3 regions of the Paenibacillus thiaminolyticus genome follow, and region 3 is predicted to be linked to each of the others. Evidence: riboswitches for the same ligand, from Rfam matches in the RefSeq annotation. Region 3 holds a riboswitch; each other region holds the start of a gene.
What was found. A riboswitch is a leader RNA that binds a small molecule or an ion and turns the genes downstream of it on or off. The one in region 3 is predicted to bind thiamine pyrophosphate.

Region 1 (6,007 bases), 350 kb from region 3:
GACGCTGCCTTATTTTCGCCAAGGTTTGAACGCCCATTCCTGCCGGGAGGCGGCCCTTATTATTTTGAAGGAAACGAATGCGGACGCCATCTCGATCACGAATGAGCATCAGATACTGGCTCATGTCGGGGCCGGGTCTGATCACCATGTGCCGCTCCAGCCGATCTCGACCCAGCTTACGCAAACGGTGCTGAAGGAAGGGCTGATTCATATGGCGAAATCGCGGGAGGAAATCCACTGCCTCAATACAGACTGTGTCCTGCAGGCGGCCCTCGTGCTGCCGCTCAAGGCGCATCACCGGACTGTAGGCACCTTGAAGCTGTATTTCGCCCGCTCCACGCAGCTCGATCAGGTCGAGCAGGAGCTGGGGGAGGGGCTGAGCAAGCTCTTCTCCACCCAATTGGAGCTCGCCGAGGCGGAGCTGCAGAGCAAGCTGCTCCGCGATGCGGAGATTAAGGCGCTCCAGGCCCAGATTCATCCGCATTTTCTCTTCAATGCATTCAACACGATCTCGGTGCTGTGCCGGACCGATCCGGAGAAGGCCCGCGATCTGCTGCAGCAGCTCAGCATCTTCTTCCGCAGCAATCTGCAGGGCGCACGGACGATGCTCATCCCGCTGCACAAAGAATTGGAGCATGTGGAAGCGTATTTGTCCTTGGAGCAGGCGCGCTTTCCGGACAAGTATACCGTCTCGACCGATATCGATCCGGAGCTGGAGGATGTGCTCGTGCCGCCGTTCACGCTGCAGCCTCTCGTCGAGAATGCCGTGCGGCATGCTTTCCCCCGTGGCGCGGCTCCGCTCTGCGGGAGCGTGACCCTGCAAGCGTACCGGGAAGGCGAACAGATGATTCTGCTGACACGGGACAATGGACAGGGCATACCGAAGGATATCCAGGGGGCGCTCGGCAAGCAGGCTGTCGATTCCGCGGAGGGCACCGGAACGGCGCTGTACAACATCCGGAAGCGGATGGCCGAGATATACGGCAAGCAGGCCTCCTTCCGGATAGACAGCGAGCCCGGACACGGGACGACGGTAATGATTGCCGTGCCGATTCAGTTCCATGAATGGAGGGAAGCGTCATGCTGAAGGCCTTTGTCGTCGATGATGAGCCGTTGGCAAGAGATGAGCTGATTTATTTGCTGAGAAGGACGAGGCAGGTGGAGGTCGTCGGCGAAGCGGACACGTTGGAGGATGCCTTGGCGGGAGTGGCTGCGGCGCAGCCGGATGTGGTCTTCCTCGATATTGAGCTGCAGGAAGAGAGCGGGCTCGATATCGCCGGCCGGCTCCGGGAGCTGGAAGCGCCGCCTGATGTCGTGTTCGCTACCGCGTATGATGAATTTGCGCTGAAGGCGTTCGAGCTGAACGCCGCCGACTATATACTGAAGCCGTTCGAGGAGCAGCGGGTGCAGCAGACGATCCGCAAGCTGCTGCGCCTCCATGAGCGGGATAGCTATCCGCCTTCGGCACCATCCGCCGTCCGGGCCGGGATGGCGGAGCGGGAGCGGCAGGAACGTCTGGCCATCACGGTCGACGAACGAATCATCGTGCTGCATGTCGGCGATATCGTCTACCTCGGGTTCGAAGAGGGGAAGACGGTTATCGCTACGTCCGAGCGGAAGTATAAGGTTGGGGAATCACTGACCCAGCTGGAACGGAAGCTGAATCATCCTTCCATCGTCCGCGTGCACCGGGCGTTCCTCGTTCATCTGGATCGCATCGTAGAGATTCAGCCGTGGTTCCATTCGACCTTCCATCTTCAGATGCAGGATGGATCCCGCATTCCGGTCAGCCGCACCTACATGAAGGAATTGAAGCAGCTGCTCGGGATGTAATCGCTTGCAATTCGAAGGTTCCTTTTTGCAATTGAAACGGCATCTATCGCATTCTGTCATGAAAATGAAGCAGCGAAGCTTTCATATTGTATGATGACTCCAATACGATTGCAGGGAGTGGTTCACATGAATGCGGTAACGATTGTGATCGGATCGATATGCATCCTGATGATTGCATACCGGCTGTATGGAACGTTCATGGCGGCCAAAGTGCTTAAGCTGGATGATTCCAAGCCGACCCCGGCCCATGAACTGAATGATGGCAAAGATTATGTCCCCACCAACAAATGGGTCACCTTCGGTCATCATTTCGCCGCGATCGCGGCGGCAGGGCCGCTCGTCGGGCCGATACTGGCGGCGCAGTTCGGATACCTGCCCGGCCTGCTGTGGCTGCTTATCGGCGCGGTCATCGGCGGCGCGGTGCATGATGCCGTCGTCTTGTTCGCCTCGATGCGCAAGCAGGGCAAGTCGCTCTCCGAGGTCGCGAAGGACGAGCTCGGTCCGGTAGCCGGCTTCTGCACCGGCCTGGCGATGCTCTTCATCATTACGATTACGATGGCCGGGCTCTCGATGGTCGTGCTCCACGCATTGGAGCATAACCCATGGGGCACCTTCGCCGTAGGGATTACGATTCCGATCGCGATGGGCGTCGGCTTGTTCTACAAGAAGACGGGGAATCTGAAGCTTGCGTCCACCGTCGGCTTCATTCTGCTCATGACCGGGGTATTTCTCGGACCCCAGATCCAAGGCACCGTCCTGGGAGACTGGCTGACGCTGGACTCAAGTACGCTGGCGATCCTGCTGCCCATCTATGCGTTCTTCGCTGCCGCCTTGCCCGTCTGGCTGCTGCTGGCGCCGCGGGACTACTTGAGCAGCTTCATGAAGATCGGCGTCTTCATCGCCCTCATCGTTGGTGTCTTCATCATTAATCCGGCCATCCCGTTCCCGGCCGTCACAGAGTTCGTAAATGGAGGCGGCCCGATACTGGCCGGTCCGGTCTGGCCGTTCATCTCGATCACGATTGCCTGCGGAGCCATCTCCGGCTTCCACGCCTTCGTCGGTTCGGGCACGACGCCGAAGATGATCAACCGCTGGAGCGACATCAAGGTAGTCGGCTTCGGTGCGATGCTTGTCGAATCGCTGGTTGGAATTATGGCGCTTATTGCGGCGGCGGCGCTTCAACCGGCTGACTATTTCGCGATTAATTCGACGCCGGAAGTGTTCAAGACGCTGGGAATGTCGACCGTGCATCTGCCGGAGCTGGCGCAGCAGATCGGCCTCGATCTCGAAGGACGGACCGGCGGAGCCGTTACCTTGGCCGTTGGGATGACGTACATTTTTACCAAGATACCGTGGTTCAGCCACTTGTCATCCTACTTCTTCCAGTTCGTCATTATGTTCGAGGCGGTGTTCATTCTGACGGCAATTGATGCCGGCACACGGGTGGCCCGCTATCTGATTCAGGACTTCTTCGGAGACATCTATAAGCCGCTGAAGCAGGTGGACTGGGTACCGGGCTCCATATTCGCCAGCGCCTTGGCTTGTCTCATGTGGGGATACTTGCTCTTCTCAGGAGATATCGGCTCCGTCTGGGCGCTCTTCGGCGTCTCCAACCAGCTGATGGCATCGATCGGACTTATTATTGGCGCGACAGTGATTCTGAAGATAGCGGATAAGCGGAGGTATATGCTGACCTGCCTCATCCCGCTCGCCTATTTGTTCGTCACGGTCAACTATGCCGGCTACTGGATGGTCAAAAATGTGTATCTTAACCCGTCAGCTTCCGGGTATAGCGTATTGAACGCCACACTGTCCATCATTATGCTGGTGCTCGGCATCATCATTATGGTATCCGCCATCAAGAAGTGGATTGAACTGTGGAACGGGCCGCGGGCGAATCTCGAAGCGCTTAACGTGACATGAACGGTTCAGGAGCGCTTGTCCGGCAGACGCTTCGGCACGCAGGCAATGAATCGGCAAGAATAGTTTGACAAGATTGGCAATCACGGCTAAAGTAGGACGTGATAAGGAACTTTATACGAAATCCGCTGGGGGAGCCGCGCAAGGCGGCTGAGACAAGAGATGCTTGGACCCTTTGAACCTGATCCGGTTAATACCGGCGTAGGGAAGTGGAGACGGCCTTCACAGGTTTGAATTCACGCTCATTTTACGAAGACTTGGCGAAGCCGCTCCATTTCGGGGCGGCTTTTTTGTATGGCCGCGCCGGCGCCCCTGGTTTGGATTTCCCCAAAAATGTGGCGGAGGTGCTGAGTATGGCCTGCTTTACCGAAGAACTCCGGCGTACGGCGGATCCGATTTTTACGGCGATTTTTGCCCATCCGTTCGTTCGGGGCATTGCGGAAGGAACGTTAGCGAAGGAACAGCTTATTCACTATGTCAAGCAAGATTTTGAATACTTGAACGCTTTTATCCGGGTATACGGGATTGCGATCTCCAAATGCGACCACCGCGCCGCGATGGCTCTTTTTAACGAGCAAATTTCGTTTATTTTGGACAGCGAGACCCATCCTCATCAAAATTTTTGCGATGTCGCCGGGGTGACGTACGAGGAGCTGCAGGGCTACGCCTTGGCCCCTTCAGCCAATCACTATGTCAACCATATGCTGACGGTCGCCCATGGGGGAACGCGGGAAGATATCGTGGCGGCATTGCTGCCTTGCCCGTGGACGTATACGGAAATCGGCCGCAGGCTGCTGGAGGAAGTGAAGCCGGATCCATCCCATCCGTTCTATGAATGGATGCATTTTTATGGAGAGCAGGAGAGCGGGATTACGATGCAGCTGCGCCGACTGCTTGATGAGTGGGCGGAGTCTTTACCCGCGGCGCGCAAGCAGCGGCTGGAGGAGCATTTTGTGACCAGCTGCCAGTTGGAATATCTGTTCTGGGATATGGCCTATACGTTAGAGGACTGGCCGGCGCCGATTACGGAAGCAGCACGGGCATGAATCCAAGATGGGCGGCCGCTTCTCGCAACAGTAAGGAACGGCTGCCCCTCGCTCATCATATGACGAATACGTTCGTGACCAACGGGAAGAAGATTCATGTAAAGACAAGCAGAACAACAATATCCCGCAAGCTCGCAAGTCACGTTCCCTGCCTGGAACAGGAACAGCCTCTCCGGGAGCAGTTGCTGGCGCGCTTTATCTCCAGGGGGCGGCGCACGCCTGCTCGGCAGCCCATCAGGCCAGTTCGCGGCGATTGTATGCGTATGACCATCCAAGGGTGCTCGCTTCCGGCAGCGCCCAAGGACAAGGCATAGGCGATGGGCTACAGCCGCTCGGCTTCCTTCAGTAGACGGACTATATCTACCTCCCCCGGTACTTTGATCTGGATGTTCCGGGTCTTGCGGCTGCGGATCGGATTCGCCGTCCGCCGGAGCAAGGCCTTGATCTCGCCCGGCTTCAAGCGCGGCCGCACGGCCAGCAGCAGCGCGATCGCACCGCTGATGTGCGAGGTAGCCATCGAGGTGCCGCTCATCTCGTGGTATTGGCCCTTAATCCAGGAGGATACGATCTTCTCGCCGGGAGCGTAAATGTCCACGAATTGCCCCCGATTGCTGAATGGGGCAATCCGCCGCAAGCGATCGGTCGCCCCGACCGAGATCGTCTGGGAATAGCGGGCCGGGTAATCGACAGACTTCCGCTTCGCGTCGTTCCCGGATGAAGCGACGACGGTGACCCCGGATTGATAGGCCTGGGTCACCGCTTGCAGCAGCGACTTGCTGCGGGATTTCATGCCGAAGCTCATATTGATGATGTGCATCCCGTTGCGGACGCACCATTCAATGCCATTGATAATATCAGACACATAAGCAGCTCCGTTCTCATCAAATGATTTCACGGGATGGATCAGGGCGCGGGGAGCCACGCCGATAATGCCGTACATTTGATTGGCCGCAGCTATCGTGCCCGCAATATGGGTGCCATGACCGTTATCATCATAAGGCGGCATGCCGCGGTGAACGAAGTTGACTCCGCGCATCAGTGACTGGCGGAGATCGGGATGGCGGTAATCGGCGCCGGTGTCGATCACGCCGATATGCACGCGGTGGCCGGTGGTCGTTCCCCATGCCTGCGGAGCCTTGATCTGCCGTACGCCCCACGGAATGCCCCGCTCCCAGGTGACCGGCCTGTGGGAAGCGGCTTGAATCGCG
Region 2 (6,007 bases), 190 kb from region 3:
AAGCTGACGAAGCAGGAAGGGGGGAAGACGGTTCGCTACGGCTTCTCCACGCCGATCGACATCTGGTTCTATGAAGCGCTTGTATTTCAGAGCGGCGGCAGCATATTGACGGAGGACAATAAGCAGCTTGCGCTTTTGAACGAAGCGGGGAAGGCGCCGCTCGAATTCTGGTCGCGCATGATTAAGGAAGGCATCATGAAGAATCCGCCGGGCGAGAAATACAACGCCTGGGACGTGGCTAAGCAGGACTTCGTCAACAGGCAGGTAGCCATGATCTTCACGTCGACGGGCGATCTGAAGGGCTTGAAGGAGACGGCCGGATTCGAGGTCGGGACCGCCTTCCTGCCGGCTAACAAGGACTATGGCGCTCCGACGGGCGGCGCGAACCTGGCCGTGCTGGCGGCATCGTCCCCGGAGAAGAAGCAGGCGGCGTGGAAGTTCATTCAGTGGATGACCGCTCCGGAGCAGACGATTCGCTGGTCCCAAGGCTCGGGGTATATGCCGGTCAGCAAGGCCGCGCTGGAGTCGGACACCTTGAAAGAGGCCTTTGTCAAAGATCCGAACTTCAAGGTCGCGATCGATCAGCTCCAATATGGCAAGGCGCGTCCGATGGTCCCCGGTTATAAGGAATTGCAGGAGGTCATCATGACCGAGATTCAACGGGTCATCCTCGGCCAGGCGACACCCGACGAAGCGCTGCAGGCGGCGACGGACAAGGCGAATAAACTGCTGCGCAAATGACGGGCGGCAGGCCGGACGAGGAGAGTGAGGGAAGGAAAGCAGGGAGTTGTGGGCATTGGCAATTGACCTGGTCTATGGTAAAGTATACCCCTGTGTGCCATCACACCGCGGTTCGCAACCATCCCGCGTAATCAAAACTAGGGGGAATACCGAATGTTCAATTTTATATGGGGGATATTGTTTGTCCTTGCCAATTTCGGCTTTTTTCTGCTGTGCTACCGTTTGTTCGGCAAGAATGGCTTGTTCGCCTGGGTCGGCGTCATGACCATCGTCGCCAATATTCAGGTCGGCAAGACGATCGAGATGTTCGGCATCGTGATGACGCTGGGGAACGCGGCCAATGCCAGCCTGTTCATGACCTCGGATCTGCTGAACGAGAAATATGGACCGAAGGAAGCGCGCCGCGCGGTTTGGTTTGGATTTTTCATGCTCATCATGACGACGATTATCATGCAGATGGCCCTGGCCTTCATTCCGCAAGGAGATGAGATTGCCCAGACGGCGCAGGCGTCGCTGGCGCATATTTTCGACTTGATGCCGCGGGTCGCCGCAGGAAGCCTGACTGCCTATCTCGTCAGTCAATTTCTCGACGTCAAGCTGTTCAGCATGCTGCGGGAACGGTTTCCCAAGTCGGGCCAGCTATGGATTCGCAGCAACTGGAGCACGGGAATCAGCCAATTGGCGGACTCGCTCGTCTTCTGCACGATCGCGTTTGCCGGCTATTACGAATGGGATGTGTGGATTCAAATTTTGTTGACGACCTATGTCGTCAAGCTGCTGCTGTCGGTAGCGTCAACGCCGTTTTTGTATTGGGCGAGAAGCTTCCGCGTGCCGGGAATGGAATCGTCCGCTGGCGCGGAACGCAGCATGGACAGATGATTAGTTGCAGGAGAGATACCCGCCTGGCTTCGCACACAAGATGCGGAGTCGGGCGGCTTTTTTGTGAATGGAAAAAGACAGGCTGGCCGGCGAGCATTTTTGACAAATTGCGCCATGTTTCACATGGAACGTTTTCTGGAGAAAGTCCGTTCATAGCAGAACGTCAAAACCCCGTTAGCGCAGTCCATGTCCCTGTTCACCGCACCAAAAAGGGGTTCCTCCGTCTATTCCCGGCTGGAACCCCTTGCTTCATTTGATGATTGATGAACCAATCAATACCAGTGTCGGTTCTGCATCATCTGATCATGCATCATGCCCCTGCGCATCATGCCTTGGCTGCGGACAGCTTCGCGATCCGCGCCGTGGCAGTGTTGAACCATTTGCTCCAGCTGGGTATCGGTCATGTCCGGGTGCATCTGCTTCATATGGGGGAGCATTTGGTCGTAGCCGCTGCCGTCGCTGCCGGAACCGGAAGCATATACCGCAGTTCCGAAGATGAGGGCGATCGCGGTTGCTCCAACCCATACAAGTCGTTTTTTCATAAAGACATCCCTCCCGGGGATATGGTAACCGAGCTGAAGGCGGCTCGCTATGTGCTTCGTCACAGGGCAGGCATGGAACATGCGCTTCTGGTGCTGCCTAACGACTGGACAAGGGAGCGAAGCAGGGATATAATTGCAGGTGACACGGCAACTGAATATGCATACTAGGGGGGGCTGGAATAAGGCCGGCTGAGATCGTATCCCGTGAAGATACTGACCCTTACACCTGATCTGGGTAATGCCAGCGTAGGAATGAGAATGGCGTCGCACCACGCCGAACGGTGGGTGTGTTCCTTTGTGGTCGGAGATTCCGATGCACCGCATTCGTGTTCAAGACGCGGTCGTGCAGACGGATTGCTCTTGCATGGAACGCGCCGTTCAGTTCGATCTGCCGCCATGCATGCGCATAGGTAATGGATAGCGTAAGCGCCCCGATGAGGGGCGCTTTTTTGGATCCGCGCAATGTCTTACGCGGCCGCTCAAGAGGGAGGGGCCTTGGCAGGGCGTATTCTTGCCGGGTCAACCGATCTTTTGCCAGATAGAGAGCATGGCCATCTGTACCGCCCGTCTGACGGGCGAATCGGAAAGGGGAAGAGGAAGAAGGATGAGAAGCATGCGTGCAGTAAAAAGAGGAGCGCTTGGACTTGCCTTGGCGCTCATGTTCATGTTGACAGCCTGCGGGGGAGGAGGCGCTGCCCCGACGCCGCAAGGAGACGGGGGGCAAGGCGCCGAAGCGCCGAAGGAACTGCGCGAGATTACGTTCGTGCTGGAATGGACGCCGAACACGAACCATACCGGGGTGTATGTCGCCCAGCAAGAGGGGTACTTCGAAGCGGAAGGGCTAAAAGTGAACATTATCCAGCCCGGCACGGGCGGAGCCGATGCGATGATCGCGTCCGGCGCCGCGCAATTCGGGGTCAGCGTGCAAGAAAGCATTACGCTGGCGCGCACGCAGAATGTGCCGATCGTATCTCTGGCGGCCATTATTCAACATAATACGTCCGGGTTCGCTGCCCCGAAGGACAAGCATATTACGTCGCCACAAGATTTCGAAGGCAAGACGTACGGGGGCTGGGGCTCGCCCGTGGAAGAAATGGTGCTGCGGACGCTCATGCAGCAGGAGGGCGCCGACTACGACAAGATCAAGAATATCAATATGGGCTCTGCCGACTTTTTTACGGCGGTCAAAAAAGATATTGATTTCGCCTGGATCTTCTACGGGTGGACGGGCATTGAGGCCGAGCTGCGCAACGAGCCGATCGATATGATGTATGTCAATCAATATTCGGATGCGCTCGACTACTACACCCCGGTCATCGCCACAAGCGAGAAGCTGATCGAGTCCGATCCCGAGCTGGTCAAGGCATTCATGCGGGCGGTCTCCCGGGGATATCAGTATGCGATTGACAATCCGGAGCAGGCGGCAGAGATTTTATTGAAGCAGGTGCCTGACCTGGACAAGGAGCTGGTTATGGCCAGCCAGCGCTGGCTCAGCCCGAAATACCGCGACGATGCCCCGCGTTGGGGAGAGCAGAAGCGGGAAGTGTGGGATAACTATACGAACTGGCTCCTGCAGAACAAGCTGATGGAGAAGCCAATCGATATCGACAAGGCGTTCACGAATGAGTTCCTGCCTGAAGCCTGAGGCAGACGCTGCTCAGGGAACGGGCGATGACAGCGGGCGATGATGGCGTTAGATAATTGAGGGCGGATAATCCGTGCAAGGGTGTGCCCTCTCCGGGACGAATGATTCGAGCCGGGATCGGCATAAAGAGCGGGATCAGCAGCGAGAGGAGGAGTTGGCATGAGGAGGAAGAACGGCATAGGTGCGGCAGGAACGTGCAGGAAGGTGGCGGCGGGATGAAAAGACGGCTTGCAACGGCGGGACCGCCCGTGGCGGCCCTGCTGCTGTTCATCTTGGCGTGGCAGATTGGCGTCATGCTGTTCGATGTGGAGAAATGGATGCTTCCGAGCCCGCTTGATATTGCGCGGGAAGCGGCGGCCAACGGCAGCGGCATTCTGCTGCACGCGCTGGCTACCCTGAAGCTGATGCTGATCGGCTTCGGAACCGGAGCGGGGATCGGCCTGGCGCTCGCTTGCCTGCTCCATCCCCTTCCTTGGCTGAAGCGCGCGATCTATCCGCTCATTATATTGAGCCAGAACGTGCCGACGATTGCGCTGCTGCCCTTGCTGATGCTGTGGTTCGGCTTTGGCCTGCTGCCGAAGGTAGTCGTCATCGCGCTCGTCTGCTTCTTCCCGGTCTGTGTCGCCGCCCTGGACGGCCTGACCCAGACGGATCGGACGATGCTTCATTATATGCGCATGACGGGGGCGACCCGGGCGCAGCTGTTCTGGAAGCTGGAGCTGCCGCACGCGCTGCCCTCCGTCTTCTCGGGCTTGAAGATCGCCGCCACCTACAGCGTGATGGGAGCGGTGATCGCGGAATGGCTCGGAACGGATCGGGGCATCGGCTATTATATGATGCTGCAAAAAGCGGCCTACCGCGTCGACCGGATGTTCCTCGGCATCGTCGTCATCATTCTGCTCAGTCTGGCGATGTTCGGAGCGATTCGCCTGCTGGAGCGGATGGTCATCCGCTGGCGGCCCGAGGAGTACGAGAAATGAGGGAGGGAAGCGCTATGAAGGCAATGGCCAACTTGGCCGAACCACTCGGAGAAGCTGCCGGGCTGGCTTCCGCGCCGCCGCCTGCTCTGGAGCTGGACGAGGTCGACATGTCCTATCCGGGGACGAACGGCCGCGGCGAAGGACGGCTGCAGGTGCTGGACCACGTGTCGCTGCAGGTGAAGCAGGGCCAATTCGTCTCCATCATCGGCCCCTCCGGCTCCGGCAAAAGCACCTTGTTCCATCTGATCGGAGGGTTGCTGCGACCGGATGGCGGCCATATCCGGATGAACGGGCAAGAGGTAGCGGGCCGGACGGGACATGTCGGCTACATGCCTCAGCAGCCGGCGCTCTTCCCATGGCGGACAGTGGAGCAGAACGTCATGCTGGCCCAGGAAATTGGCGGCCGGCCGAAGAAGGAGGCCCGCGCGGAGGCGCGGCAATGGCTGGCGAATATCGGCTTGTCCGGCTATGAGCGGGCGTATCCGCACGAGCTGTCCGGCGGCATGCAGCAGCGCGTCGCGTTCCTGCGCGCTCTGATGAGCCCGCATGAGCTGATGCTGCTCGACGAGCCGTTCAGCGCGCTCGACGCCTTAACCCGCAGCGAGATGCAGCGCTGGCTCATCGGCCTGTGGGAGCAGCACCGGCGCTCCGTGCTGTTCATTACGCACAGTATCGAGGAAGCGCTGCTGCTCTCCGATACGATCTTTGTATTCTCAAGCCGGCCCGCGCGCGTGCTGCGGGAGGTGGCTGTACCGTTCCCGCGTCCGCGGCGCGAGGCGCTTACGGGGGAGGATTCTTTTCTCCGCTTGAAGCGGGAGCTTGCCGGGCTGCTCCAGGAGGCGCAGCGGCAGGGGACAGGCGGAGGGAATCTTCAATAAGGGCAGAGGGACGGCGAGAGCCGTCCCTCTTTGGCTTGGGAAGGGGGAACATAAACCTGATTCTCGCAGATTTTCTCAGATTCTCTCGTTAAGGAATTTCCATCTTTTGTGGCAAATTCAGGCGAATAACTTTTACTGGTAAATGGAAAGTTGACGCTATATAATAAGTTATCCCGGCTTCGGCAGCGAAGTGATAGCGGGTGAATCAGGACCGGCTTCCGAAGCCGGTGCGGTACATACAAGGAGGGAAATGAGATATAGTGGCTCACAAGAGCAACTTGAGCTTGGTGGTGGCAGCACTCCTGCTCGGGATTCTGATGGCAGCGATGGACAATACGATCG
Region 3 (6,007 bases):
CCCGGTTCGGATTCGTCATGAACAGCTTCAGCAGCTCGAACTCGGTCGAGGTCAGCTTAATCTCCCGCTCCTGCTTGGTGGCGCGGTAGCCGTCTACATACAGGCTGAGCGGGCCGGAAGTGATAACGCGCTCCTCGGGTTCGGCCAGCCGCGCATATTCGGTGGCACGCCGGATGGAGGCCTTCACCCGGGCTGACAGCTCAATCAAGGAGAACGGCTTGGCCACGTAATCATCGGCGCCGAAGCCAAGCCCCAACGCTTTGTCCACGTCGCCGTCCTTCGCCGACATGATCAGAATCGGAACCGAGCTTCGCTCGCGTATCCGCTTGATCACTTCGTAGCCGTCGAGCTTCGGCATCATCAGATCCACGATGACGACATCATAGGAACGCTGGCCGAAGAGGGTCAGGCCCTCTTCCCCGTTGCCCGCCGCCGTGACGGCGAACCCTTCCTTCGTCAAATGATTGCCCACCATCTCCACGATGCCGGGATCGTCTTCAATCAGCAAAATATGCTGCTTCATCATCTATCCTCACACCTTCACTGTTGTGTTGCGTTACGGCTTGTGCTGCGGCATGGCTGCCGAATGCTTGATGGGAAATTCATCTCAGCAGGGCATCTTGCCCGCATCATGCGGAACCGGAATCGCAGCTTACCGTTCCGGCCTTCCGGCGCCGTCTGGCAGACAGACCATGCAATACTGCTTCAACTCGCTGTTCCGCAGCCGGATCGTATCCACGACCGTGAAGCCGTAATGTTCGTACAGCCCGACATTGCGCGGATTTTGCGTCTCCAGGGTACAGGCGATTCCCCGTCCGCGGCATTCGGCCAGCAGCGGGGACATCATCTTCCGCACCCAGCCCTGCCCCCGGTATTGCGGCTGCACCACGAGCATATCGAGATGCAGATAAGGCTGGTCGCCCAATGAGGCCAGCCAGGCCGAGCTCATGCTGCGCAAGCCCGACAAGCCGCGCAGGAAGCGGGCGGGACTGATGTAGCGGCACATGCCTAACGACTTCGCGACAGCCCGGGCAACGCCCCATGCGTAGCTCGCGCGGGAAGCCCAAGAGGTTCCCATCCGCTCCGGACGGAAGATGAGCGCTACGGCCTCCATTTTATCCGATGTCGCGTACAAGCCGCCGTAATCATACAGCAATTCGATATAATTGCGGAAAAACAGCTTCAACACTTCGACACGGATAGACGGATCGGGCAGCAAATGCACATACAACCCGTCTTCCTTGAAGCCTTGGGCCATGACCGCCGCCGCGGCTTCCATATGCTTGCGTTCCAAGAGCAACAGCTTGGCACTACAAATAGTTCCACCCCGAATCTTCGAATATCGCTCCTTCGCCGGCTGGCGGCGCCGAAGCTTCTCCTGCCATCGTACTGCGCCGGACCGGATGAGTCAATTGTTGCCGGTGCGGCTCGAACGGATTTGCCCAACCGCAGGCGGTGACGCGTGCCGGAACAAGCAACAAGCCGCCAGGATTTCCTGACGGCCGGCCCTTACAGTCCGATCTGGATAAATAAATTGTTGGCGGTATAGAACAGCACCGGCGCCCATAGCGATCCCGTTCGCTTCCACATGCAGCCTGCGATCAGAGAGAACATCATCATGGTCCCCATTCCCCTTTCGGCTTATCACCTCATCACGTTACCCTGCGGCAACCTTCCGGGCAATTCCCCGACAGGGGGATTGGGTAAGATTATGGCGTCCGCTCATCCAGCCAGCCGAGCGTCTTCGCGACGGAGACGGCCTTCATGCGGCGATCGACGCCCAGTTTCTTGAACAAGTTTTTGATATGAGCCTTCACCGTCTCGGCCGACACCAGCAGTTCTTCGGCAATCTCCTTGTTCGAGAGGCCGCGGGCCAGAAGGTTCAGCACTTCCCGCTCGCGGGCGGTCAGTTCCTCCACCTTCGCCAGCCGCTGCAGCTCCTCCCTGGACGGCGGCAGCCTTCTAGCCTGGGCTTCGGCCACATACAGCAGTTGGCAAGCCAACGTGTGCAGCGTTCCCAGGCGTCCCGGGACGAAGGCGTGCCCCGTCCGTCCATTCACCAGATACAAGCAGCCCCGCACCTGGTCGTGCATCCGAAGCGGCAGCACCAGCACCGAGGCCGGGCAGCCTTCCGCCGCTTCGGGCGGGCGTGTCGCCGGCCCAGGCTGATCCGGCCCGCCGGAGTGCCTCTCGTTCTCGGTGCGCAGCAGCATCGGCTCGCCCGATTGAAGCGCAGTCTGGATAAGCTCCTGCGACAGATCGCCGCACGCGCTCAGCGGACAGGGCCGGAAGTCGCCACAGCCGCTCATCACGCCGTTGTCCGAATCGATCGACGCTTCCACGTAAGGCTCGCCCTGCCGCAGGACGATGAGATACCCCTGCCCCGCTCCAGCCTGCATCACAATCGTGGCGAGCAGCTTCTCCGCCAGTCCCCGTCCCTCCCAGCCCTCCGCGAAGCAGTGGGATGACTGGACGACCGCCGCCAGATCCAGAGTCTGCGGATAGCCGCCGCTATCGTCCCCCGCCAACGGTCCGGTCAAGCCGAATAACGGAGCGTCACCGGCCTGGCCCAGCGCAGGGTGAGGCAGGATGCGCCCCGGCCCCGGGTCGACAGGGTAGAGCGCCGTCACCGATAACTGCCGCGCCGGCGCGGCCTGATCCCGCAATGTTCCCTCCGGCAGCTCCGATGCACGGCTGTTCCGCCGCCCCTCCAGGCATTCCTCCAACGCGACGCGCAGCATGCGCGCATCGGGATAGCGCGCTTCCGGGTCCTTCTCCAGCAACCTCATCACGATCTCCGCCAGCTCTGGCGGCAGTTCCGGCCTCCGTTCGGTTAACGGCACGGGGCGCCGCGCCATATGCGCATGCGACCAGGCAAGCGCGTTGTCCGCCTCGAACGGCAGCTCTCCTGCCAGCAGCTCATACCAGGTCACGCCCAGGGAGTACAGATCCGAATACGGGCCGAGGTCGCAGTTCATGCGCCCGGTCTGCTCCGGGGACAGATAGATCGGATTGCCCTCCAGCAGAGGGCGCTTCATCGGCTGTCGCTCGCCCTGCTGCAAGAACAAAGCGTACCCGAAGCCGGTCACATAGATTCGCTTCGTCACCATCTGCACGAGGATCGTATCGGGCTTGAGATTGAGATGGAGCACCTGCTGCTGGTGAAGCGCCTCGATCATCCGGCACATGCCGATGCCCAGCTCCAGGAACTCGTTGCACGATACGGGTTGCATCTCGAAGTAGCTCCGCAAGGTTACCCCGTTCACCGGCTCATACTCCAGAATCAGGGCGTGGCCATGCGGCACGACTGTCACCGGCCGCAGGATCCCGTCGACAGGCACGCGAGCGGTGCCTTCATATTCATGCAGCAGCTTCGCGTTCTCGATAATGGTGCGGCTGCCTTCCTTGACCACCTTGAGCAGGGCGGGGTGCCCCCGCTTCGCCGCATAGGCATAACAGACGTACAGGTAAGGGTCTTCATATATAATTTTATCCACTTCATAACCGGGAAGGGTCAGGCCGTTCGTCATTGCATTCATGGAGATTCCCTCGTATTCTCTCGATTCCAAGCGAATTCAATTTCTTCTTTTCATTATAGCGAAAGATCGCCCGGAGGAACGATGAAAAAGCAGTTTTCTCGAAAAGAGTCTTTACATTCAGGACGGTCCCGGTATAATGGGAAGCGTAAAAGAGGCAATCCCAACCGCATATCCGTGAACACTAGGGGTGCTTGCTCGCAGGCTGAGAGACAGCGGATCGCTGTTAACCCTTATGACCCGAACTAGATAATACTAGCGTGGGGAAGTGTAGGTAGATTACGATGATTCGCGCTCGCCGAAGGGGGCTTTCCTTCCTGGCAGCCGTTCTTCCGTATGGCGAACCGCACTTCCCGGAGGTGCGGTTTTTTGCTGTTTTTACGATCATTCGCAGATACGGGAGGAATTCGCAATGAAAAAAACAATGTGCGGCACCGGCCAGATCGCCGGCTGCCGATTCTCGCTCTATCCGATGAGCGATCGGTTCGTGGAGCTGATTCTCGGCGCCCTGGAGGCAACGGACCTGTCCAAAGTATGGTCGAAGACAGATGAGGTGAGCACCTGCGTCCGCGGCAAGGCGGAGCATGTGTTCGATGTGGTGAAATCGATTTTTCTCCACTGCGCTAAGTCCGGCGTCCATACCGTACTGAATGCCACCTTCTCGATCGGATGCCCCGGCGACAGCGAAGCCGATTATTACATGACGGAGGACGACCATCGCCTGAATGAAGAGCGCTCCCGCCTCATCGCCGTCCAGACCGATGCGCAGTTCTCGCTCTACCCGCTCGGCACGCCGGATTATATGGATACCATCTATGACATTATCGGCCTTGCCCGGGAGGAGGGCACCTTCACCAAGGGGGTTCATTATGCAAGCGGGCTGCAGGGCGACGCGCATGACGTGTTCGCGACGCTGGAGCACGCCTTCGAGCAGGCGCGGACAAGCGACAGCACTCATATTGTGCTGACGGCGAATATTGCGGCGCACAGTCCGAGCCGGAAGTCATGAACGCGGGAAGCGGAAGGGAGAGCCATATACCGATGCAACAGTGGAAATTAAAAGATATCGTCATGCTCAGCTCGTTGTCTGTCGTCTTTGCCGTTGTGTATTTGATATTCTTCCAGGTAGGCAATGTCCTGGTCGGCTTCATGGGGCCGATGGGCTATGAGGTCATCTTCGGCATCTGGTTCATCGTGTCGATCATCGCCGCCACGATTCTGCGCAAGCCGGGCGCCGCCGTCATCTCGGAGACGGTGGCCGGCGTCGTCGAGGTGCTGATCGGCAACGCCGTCGGGCCGATCCTGATCGTGTCCGCCCTCATTCAAGGGCTGGGGGCCGAAGCGGCCTTCGCCGCCACCCGCTACCGCAGCTACAGCCTGAAGACGCTGATGCTGGCAGGGGTCGGGGCGGCCCTGTTCAGCTTCGCGTGGGGCTACTTCCGCAGCGGCTTCGGGGCCTACTCCACCGGCCTCGTCATCTCGATGCTGGCCGTCCGCTGCGTCAGCGGGGCGCTCATCGCGGGGCTGCTCGGCCACGGGATCGCGCAGTCGCTGAAGCGGACCGGCGTGCTGCGCAGCTATCCGATCGCGAAGGAAGGCACCCGCGCCGCATGAGCTGCGTGAATGGGAGCTGCATGAATGGAAGCCGCGTGGATGAGCACATGGATGAGCGCGTGGCGGCGATCGAAGCCGAGGGGCTGACGCTCGCCTTCGAGGCGGGCGCGGACCCGATCCTGTCCGGCCTCGACGTCCGCATCGGCGACGGAGAGACGGCGCTGCTGCTCGGGCCGAGCGGCTGCGGCAAAAGCTCGCTTGCCCTCTGCCTGGCCGGGCTGTATCCGCACGCGATCGACAGCGAGGTGCGGGGCCGGGTGCTCGTGTACGGGAAGCCGGTCGCCGAGCGGGCTGCGGGCGACGCCCCTTGGGCGGCCGGCATCGTGTTCCAGGACTTCGAGAGCCAATTCTGCCTGCTGCGGGTCGAGGAGGAGATCGCCTTCTGCCTGGAGAACCTCGGCTGCCCGCGGGAGGAGATGGACGGGCGCATCAGCGGGGCGTTGGCCGCGGTGGACCTCGGCGCCTGGCGCAAGGCGCCGATTCACGAGCTGTCCGGCGGCATGAAGCAGCGGCTGGCGCTCGCCTGCGCGATCGCGATGGAGACGCGCCTGCTCGTGCTCGACGAGCCGACGTCGAATCTTGACCCGGCGGCCCGGCGGCAATTCGCGGCGCTCGTTCGCGAGCTCGCCCGGGCGCGCGGTCTGGCCGTGCTCGTCATCGAGCATCAGCTCGATGAGTGGATCGGCCAGGCGGACCGGCTGCTCGTGATGGACGCCGCCGGCGCCATCGCTTACGACGGGCCGCCCGCCGCGTATTATGCCGGCGCGGTGCCGGAAGCGGCCGGCATCTGGCAGCCGGGCCCGCTCCGGCTGTACCGCGAGCTGCGGCGGCTTGTGCCGGGCGGGGAGCCGCTGGCA

Region 1: linked by a shared signal. The riboswitch ahead of tenA (thiaminase II) and the one ahead of FLT43_RS16025 (YkoF family thiamine/hydroxymethylpyrimidine-binding protein) in region 3 are both predicted to bind thiamine pyrophosphate.
Region 2: linked by a shared signal. The riboswitch ahead of FLT43_RS15270 (ABC transporter substrate-binding protein) and the one ahead of FLT43_RS16025 (YkoF family thiamine/hydroxymethylpyrimidine-binding protein) in region 3 are both predicted to bind thiamine pyrophosphate.

Annotation. Positions count from the first base shown of each region.
Region 1 is NZ_CP041405.1:3,961,798-3,967,804, forward strand. Features, by position in the region: gene FLT43_RS17650 (sensor histidine kinase) at 1-1,087, shown strand, start outside; gene FLT43_RS17655 (LytR/AlgR family response regulator transcription factor) at 1,081-1,833, shown strand; gene cstA (carbon starvation protein CstA) at 1,960-3,756, shown strand; TPP riboswitch at 3,874-3,978, shown strand; gene tenA (thiaminase II) at 4,107-4,799, shown strand; gene FLT43_RS29740 (hypothetical protein) at 4,796-5,113, shown strand; gene FLT43_RS17670 (S8 family peptidase) at 5,122-6,007, opposite strand, start outside.
Region 2 is NZ_CP041405.1:3,421,886-3,427,892, reverse strand. Features, by position in the region: gene FLT43_RS15285 (ABC transporter substrate-binding protein) at 1-741, shown strand, start outside; gene FLT43_RS15280 (queuosine precursor transporter) at 895-1,620, shown strand; gene FLT43_RS15275 (FAD/FMN-containing dehydrogenase) at 1,893-2,162, opposite strand; TPP riboswitch at 2,320-2,432, shown strand; gene FLT43_RS15270 (ABC transporter substrate-binding protein) at 2,776-3,807, shown strand; gene FLT43_RS15265 (ABC transporter permease) at 4,023-4,787, shown strand; gene FLT43_RS15260 (ABC transporter ATP-binding protein) at 4,802-5,665, shown strand; gene FLT43_RS15255 (MDR family MFS transporter) at 5,923-6,007, shown strand, end outside.
Region 3 is NZ_CP041405.1:3,609,232-3,615,238, forward strand. Features, by position in the region: gene FLT43_RS16010 (response regulator transcription factor) at 1-523, opposite strand, end outside; gene FLT43_RS16015 (GNAT family N-acetyltransferase) at 653-1,279, opposite strand; gene FLT43_RS29380 (hypothetical protein) at 1,311-1,481, opposite strand; gene FLT43_RS30665 (hypothetical protein) at 1,510-1,620, opposite strand; gene FLT43_RS30520 (protein kinase domain-containing protein) at 1,710-3,539, opposite strand; TPP riboswitch at 3,713-3,820, shown strand; gene FLT43_RS16025 (YkoF family thiamine/hydroxymethylpyrimidine-binding protein) at 3,949-4,545, shown strand; gene FLT43_RS16030 (ECF transporter S component) at 4,578-5,150, shown strand; gene FLT43_RS16035 (ABC transporter ATP-binding protein) at 5,147-6,007, shown strand, end outside.